2 linked regions of the Thermoclostridium stercorarium subsp. stercorarium DSM 8532 genome follow. Each later gene encodes a partner of the first gene's protein in a complex. Links are inferred from orthologs where the notes say so. Each region holds a gene or a part of one and is shown in the gene's direction. Other genes may lie near its edges. The genes, in order: secA and secY.

Evidence for each region.
Region 2: the proteins of secA (region 1) and secY are in contact, whole or in part, in a crystal structure (PDB 3DIN), measured with the Thermotoga maritima proteins. The link is inferred for Thermoclostridium stercorarium subsp. stercorarium DSM 8532 from one-to-one orthologs. Residues at the interface, in WP_004082002.1 of Thermotoga maritima: Glu261, Ala262, Arg263, Lys300, Ala301, Arg302, Thr303, Ile304, Ile305, Leu323, Tyr324, Asp325, Pro326, Val329, Ser330, Tyr333, Ile336, Lys340, Phe345, Val349, Glu363, Phe364, Tyr374, Ser375, Gly376, Gly377, Glu393, Ile395, Thr482, Ser483; in WP_004081795.1 of Thermotoga maritima: Glu108, Gly109, Glu110, Glu111, Ala236, Glu237, Arg238, Arg239, Ile240, Thr241, Ile242, Gln243, Tyr244, Ala245, Arg246, Arg247, Val248, Thr249, Gly250, Arg251, Arg252, Val253, Tyr254, Gly256, Ala257, Ser258, Thr259, Tyr260, Leu261, Pro262.

Annotation. Positions count from the first base shown.
Region 1 is NC_020134.1:706,653-709,983, forward strand. It holds secA (preprotein translocase subunit SecA), read left to right. Parts: upstream 1-398; coding sequence 399-3,131; downstream 3,132-3,331. Other genes in the region: CST_RS03130 (YerC/YecD family TrpR-related protein), read left to right, coding at 22-402; CST_RS03140 (bifunctional folylpolyglutamate synthase/dihydrofolate synthase), read left to right, coding at 3,179-3,331. UniProt on the Escherichia coli protein: Required for protein export, interacts with the SecYEG preprotein conducting channel.
Region 2 is NC_020134.1:2,811,021-2,814,650, reverse strand. Bases 1-2,856 are described here. They hold secY (preprotein translocase subunit SecY), read left to right. Parts: upstream 1-708; coding sequence 709-2,004; downstream 2,005-2,856. Other genes in these bases: map (type I methionyl aminopeptidase), read left to right, coding at 2,732-2,856; CST_RS12270 (adenylate kinase), read left to right, coding at 2,075-2,722; rplO (50S ribosomal protein L15), read left to right, coding at 270-707; rpmD (50S ribosomal protein L30), read left to right, coding at 76-255; rpsE (30S ribosomal protein S5), read left to right, coding at 1-64. Also shown: more of map, read left to right, coding at 2,857-3,493; CST_RS12260 (KOW domain-containing RNA-binding protein), read left to right, coding at 3,571-3,630. UniProt on the Escherichia coli protein: The central subunit of the protein translocation channel SecYEG. Consists of two halves formed by TMs 1-5 and 6-10.

The DNA of each region.
Region 1 (3,331 bases):
TATCAATATAAGGGAATTTTAATGATTAATAGCGCGGCCCTGTTGAAATGTTTTGTCTTAAATTTTTGTGTTTCCGATGGAGTGATTTTTTTGAACAGTAAATTGCGAAGTGAACTTGTTGACAAGCTATTTGAGGCAATACTGCTGCTCAGGAACAAGGAAGAGTGCTACAGTTTTTTTGAGGATATAGGAACGGTGTCCGAAATCAAGGCCTTTGCTCAGCGGCTTGAGGTGGCAAAAATGCTGGACGCCGGGAAAACATACAGGGAAATACATGAAAAAACAGGAGCGAGTGAAGCAACGATCAGCAGGGTAAGCCGTGCTTTAAATTATGGGGCGGACGGATACCGCCTTATACTGGAACGCCTTAAGGAAATTGAAAGGAGCGGCAAAAAGGATTGAAATTACTGGAAAAAATATTCGGAACATACAGTGAAAGGGAAATACGGAAAATCGAACCGATTATTGACAGAATAGAGGCACTGGAAAGTGAGATGCAAAAACTGTCCGATGCAGAGCTTAGAGCAAAAACTCCTTACTTCAAAAAAAGGCTTCAGGATGGTGAAACGCTTGATGATATCCTTCCGGAAGCCTTTGCTGTTGTTCGGGAAGCATCAAAGCGGGTGCTCGGGCTCAGGCATTACCGTGTTCAGCTTATAGGCGGTGTGGTACTTCATCAGGGACGCATTGCCGAAATGAAAACAGGCGAAGGAAAAACTCTGGTGGCTACATTGCCGGTATACCTTAATGCACTGGAAGGAAAAGGAGTCCACGTCGTTACAGTGAATGACTACCTTGCGAAGCGTGATGCCGAGTGGATGGGTAAAGTATACCAGTTCCTTGGCATGAGCGTCGGTGTAATAGTTCACGGACTGGACAGCAACGAAAGAAGAAAAGCCTATGCCTGTGACATAACCTACGGAACCAATAACGAATTCGGGTTTGACTACCTGAGGGATAACATGGTGGTATACCTGGAAGACATGGTTCAGAGGGGGCATAATTTCGCGATTGTTGACGAGGTGGATTCAATACTGATAGATGAGGCCCGTACTCCTCTTATAATATCAGGTATTGGTGACAAATCCACCGATTTGTACTATAAAGCCGATACTTTTGTCAGAAGGCTTAAGAAAAAGGTCTTCACCGAAACCGACGACAAAACGCTGGATGATGATATCGACGCCGACTATATTGTTGACGAAAAGGCTCATACCGCCACACTCACAGCCAGAGGAGTGGCGAAGGCCGAGGAATTTTTCCATATAGATAATCTTTCCGATATAGAAAATATGGCTATCTCCCACCATATCAATCAGGCTCTGAAGGCCCACGGGTTAATGAAACGGGATGTGGACTATGTAGTCAAGGACGGCGAAGTTATAATAGTTGATGAGTTTACGGGAAGATTAATGTACGGCCGCAGGTACAGTGACGGCCTGCATCAGGCTATTGAGGCAAAAGAAGGGGTAACTGTTGAAAAGGAAAGCAAAACCCTGGCGACAATAACGTTCCAGAATTACTTTAGGCTTTACAAAAAACTTTCGGGAATGACGGGCACGGCGCTGACCGAAGAACAGGAATTCAGAGACATATACAATCTTGATGTTGTGGCGATTCCTACAAATCTTCCAGTAATAAGAATTGATCATCCCGATGTGGTATATAAAACCAAAGAGGCAAAATTTAGGGCTGTAATCAGAGATATTGAAGAGAGCCACAAAAAGGGTCAGCCTGTGCTGGTGGGCACAATTTCAATAGAAACTTCTGAATATCTCAGCCAGCTTTTAAAGAGACGCGGGATACCCCATAATGTGCTGAATGCAAAATACCATGAAAAAGAAGCTGAAATCATAGCTCAGGCCGGAAAGCTCGGGGCGGTTACAATAGCTACGAATATGGCCGGCCGCGGTACCGACATCATGCTTGGGGGTAATCCTGAATTCCTTGCGAAGCAGGAAATGCGTAAAATGGGTTTTGATGAGCATTTGATCAATATGGCCACCAGTTTCAATGATACCGACGATGAGCAAATCCTGAAAGCCAGAGAGGTCTTTAAGGAACTTTATGGCAAATTCAAGAAGCAAACCGATGAGGAAAAGGAAAAAGTGATAGCCGCAGGCGGGCTTAAAATTATAGGAACCGAAAGGCATGAGTCAAGGCGTATCGACAACCAGCTCCGTGGCCGTGCGGGCCGTCAGGGAGATCCGGGCGAGTCCCGTTTTTATATTTCCCTCGAAGATGATCTGATGAGGCTTTTCGGCTCGGACCGGATCACCGGAATGGTGGAAATGCTGGGGCTTGAGGATGATCAGCCGATAGAACACAAAATGCTTTCCAATGCAATTGAAAATGCCCAGAAAAAAATTGAGGGCATCAACTTCAACCGCAGAAAAAACGTATTGCAGTATGATGACGTTTTAAATCAGCAGCGCGAGGTAATATACAGGGAACGCTTAAGAGTGCTTCAGGGAGAAAACCTGAAAGAAAACTTCCTTAAGATGATAGAAGGAATTATAGATCGATGTGTTAATCTTTACTGCAGCGAAAATCCGTATCCTGAAAACTGGGACTGGAACGGAATTAAAGCTTATGTCGAAGACATACTGCTTCCTAAGGGCTCATTTGATCAGAAGGAATTTGATCCTGAGAGCCTGACGGTGGAAAAGTTCAGAAACATTCTGTATGAGAAGGCCGTTCAAAGATATAACGAGCAGGAAGAGGCTTTTGGCAGTGAAATAATGAGACTGCTTGAAAGAAGAATACTTCTTAAAAATGTCGATGAAAAGTGGATGGACCATATAGATGCAATGGAGCAGCTGAAATACGGTATCGGGTTAAGGGCTTACGGACAGAAGGATCCGATTGTCGAATACAGAATGGAAGGCTCGGAGATGTTTGAGGAAATGATCCGGAGTATTCAGGAAGATTCCATTAAGGAGTTAATGCATATTAAAAAGGAAAACATAGTGGTGCAAAGAACCCAGGTGGCACAGCCGATTGAAGCCAGACATGGTGAAGAACCGGTCAAAACACCGAAAAAGAGAGCAGCGGATAAGGTGGGCAGAAATGATCCTTGCCCGTGCGGAAGCGGTAAGAAATACAAAAAGTGCTGCGGCGCTAATTCATAAATATAAAATTTATAAAACTGGTGGTGTCAAATAATAGAAAGGGCGTTATGAATTACGAAAATGCAATCGAATATATAGAAAGCCTTGAGGGGCTTGGAAGCAGGTCCGGTCTTAAAAGAATTAAAGCTCTTACAGAAAGGCTGGGCAATCCGCAGGAGCATCTTAAATTCATACACGTTGCAGGTACAAACGGAAAAGGC
Region 2 (3,630 bases), 2.1 Mb from region 1 along the record:
GTTGCGTACCGCAGAGGAGTATGCAAGGTTAAGAGGAAAAACGGTTGAGGAAATCTTGGGATAGGAGGCTTTTCCATGGGTGATTTGAAAATAACGCTTGTTAAGAGTACCATCGAATCTAAGAAAGATCAGAAGGCTACCGTTGAAGCTCTTGGCCTTCATAAAGTAGGAAGCTCCGTAATAAAAAAGGACAATCCGGCAATACGCGGAATGATAAAGAAAGTGGAACACCTGGTTGAAGTGGAAGAAATATAGGGAGGTGAAAACCTATGACATTGGCTGATTTAAGACCTGCTGTACCCAAAAAACGGGGGAAAAGGGTAGGAAGAGGCATAGGCTCAGGAAGAGGTAAAACTTCCGGAAGAGGTCATAAGGGACAAAACGCCCGTTCAGGCGGTGGCGTAAGGCTCGGTTTTGAAGGAGGACAGATGCCTCTTTACAGAAGGATTCCCAAGAGAGGATTCAATAACATATTTGGGAAAAAATACACCGAGGTTAAGCTCTCCGACCTGGAAAGATTTGAAGACGGAACTGTGGTTAATGCAGAGCTGTTGCTGAAAGAAAAAGTAATCAAGGAAAAAAACGACGGTATTGTAGTGTTGGGATCCGGAGAAATAACCAGGAAACTGACGGTACAGGCCGCAAGATTTACAAAATCTGCTCAGCAGAAGATTGAAGCTGCAGGAGGAAAGGTAGAGGTGGTATAATATGGCGAATAACATGGTGGCATCCATCAGGAATGCCTGGAAAGTCCCTGAACTTCGCAAGAGGATGCTGATGACAGTACTGATGCTGTTGATTTTCCGGCTTGGTACTCACATTCCGGTACCAGGCTTAAGTGCGGCAGCATTATCGCAGTTGGCTCAGACTGGAAGCTCTTTGTTTGGTTTTATTAATATAATATCGGGTGGCGCTTTCAGTAATGCCAGTATATTCTCCATGTCTATTTCACCATATATTACTGCCTCTATTATAATTCAGTTACTGACCATTGCCATTCCAAAACTTGAACAGCTCTCAAAGGAAGGAGAGCATGGAAGAAAGATCCTGGCCCAGTGGACACGTTACAGTACTGTGATACTTGGATTTATACAGGCATCGGCCATGTATGCAGGTATCAGAGATGCGGTCGTAAGAAGGAATTTCTGGTCCTATCTGACAATAACGCTGACCTTTACCGCAGGTACGGCGTTTCTGATGTGGCTGGGAGAACAGATTACCGAATACGGTATAGGGAACGGAATTTCACTGCTGATTTTCACCGGAATATTGAGCAGAGGTCCTTCTCTTGCAGCCATACTGTATGAATACCTCAGGGCTGAAATTCTCGGCCCGGGGGTTGTGGGATACATTGTGCTGGTTGTTATAATCCTTGTCATGATTGCAATGATCGCACTTGTTGTTTATGTGCAGGAGGCCGAAAGAAGAATCCCCGTTCAGTATGCAAAGCGAGTGGTAGGACGCAAAATGTACGGCGGGCAGAGTACGCATATACCCATCAAGGTAAACTCCGCCGGAGTAATGCCGATAATCTTTGCAATGTCGATAATGACATTCCCGCCCACGATAATAAACCTGATATGGGGTTCGAAGGAAACAGGGCCGGTATTGACTTACCTTAAAAATATCAACGACAAATGGTGGTTCACTATAGCATATGCTCTGCTGGTTATGTTCTTTACATTCTTCTATACAATGATTGCGTTTAACCCGATAGAGCTTGCAAATAACATCAAGAAAAACGGAGGATTTGTACCAGGTATAAGGCCGGGGAAACCTACAGCCGACTATATTACAAAAGTACTTAACCGCGTAACATGGTTCGGGGCGTTTTTCCTCGCGCTGGTTACAGTGTTGCCAAGCTTGCTTCAGGCATTTACTAAGATATCCAACGTATGGCTGGGCGGGACATCGCTGCTGATTTTGGTCAGTGTGGCCATAGAGACGGTAAGACAGATAGAATCGCAGCTTATGCTGAGACATTACAAAGGATTCCTGGATTAAAGAATAATCGGCAGGAGGGGGCTTTGTCCTTGCTCCTGCCAAAACCTGAATTCGTAGAAGGTGTTTGGCAATGAGACTGATTTTGTTAGGAGCTCCCGGTGCGGGGAAAGGTACACAGGCTGTTAATCTGTCGCAAAGGCTTAATATTCCCCATATTTCAACGGGAGACATTTTCAGGGCCAATATTAAAGAGGGAACCGAACTGGGAAAGAAAGCAAAGGAGTATATAGATCAGGGGCTTCTGGTACCCGACGATCTGACGGTCAGCATTGTGAAGGACAGGATACAGAAGCCTGACTGCAGCAACGGGTTTTTGCTTGACGGTTTTCCTCGTACAATACCACAGGCTGAGCAGCTTGACGAAGTTTTAAAAGGTATGGGACTGAAACTGGACGCTGTAATCAACCTTGAAGTCCCCGATGAAGTTATCGTGAAGAGAATGGCAGGCAGAAGGGTATGCAGAAGATGTGGCATGGCTTATCATGTTGTCACGAATCCTCCCAGGGTTGAAGGCAAGTGCGATTCATGCGGCGATGAACTGATAATTCGCGACGACGATAAGGAAGAAACCGTCATCGAAAGACTGAAAACCTATCATGAAAAAACTGAACCGCTGATAGGTTATTATAAGGAAAAAGGTTTGCTTCTTCAGTTTGATGGTACGAAAGCCATTCTGGAAACCACCAGCGAAATAATGGAAGCGTTGTTGAAAAAGTAGGCGATAGTGATGATAACAATAAAATCGCAGCGGGAAATAGACCTGATGCGAAAGGCCGGATATATAGTGGCGATGGCACATCGCAGGATAGAGGAACTGATAGCGCCGGGGATAACAACCAGGGAACTTGACAGAGCTGCGGAGGAAGTCATCCGGAAATTGGGTGGTATTCCTTCTTTTAAAGGTGTACCAAATCCGTACGGAGGGATTGACTTCCCGGCCAGTATCTGTGCCTCGGTAAACCACGAAGTCATTCATGGTATACCAAATGATATACCTCTGAAAGAAGGAGACATTGTCAGCATCGACATAGGTGCGATATATGAAGGTTACCATGGAGATGCGGCAAGGACTTACGAAGTGGGAAAAGTATCTCCGGAAGCAAAAAGGCTGATTGCAGTTACAAGGGAAAGTTTTTACAAGGGCATTGAAATGGCCAGGGAAGGCATGAGAATCCGGGACATATCGCGGGCGATTCAGCAGTACGTTGAACAGAACGGCTATTCGGTAGTCCGTGATTTTGTTGGGCATGGCATCGGAAGAGAGATGCATGAGGAACCACAGATACCGAATTTTGTCACACTGGAACGCGGCCCGCGGTTGCGTAAAGGCATGACTTTGGCAATCGAACCCATGGTTAACGAAGGACGCTGGGAAGTGGATATACTGAGCAATAAGTGGACGGTGGTTACGAAAGACGGAAAGCTGTCTGCCCATTATGAAAACACCATTGTTGTGACCGAAAACGAGCCCGAAATACTGACAGAATGAAAATTTTATTAATAGCTTGAAAAACCATTGAAATTACTTTAAAATATAGTAGTTAAGCCCTAAAAAGGATGATTTGAATGGACTGGTCAAATCCTGTGATTGGCAGGGTTGCGTACTCCAAGGCAGGCAGGGATAAA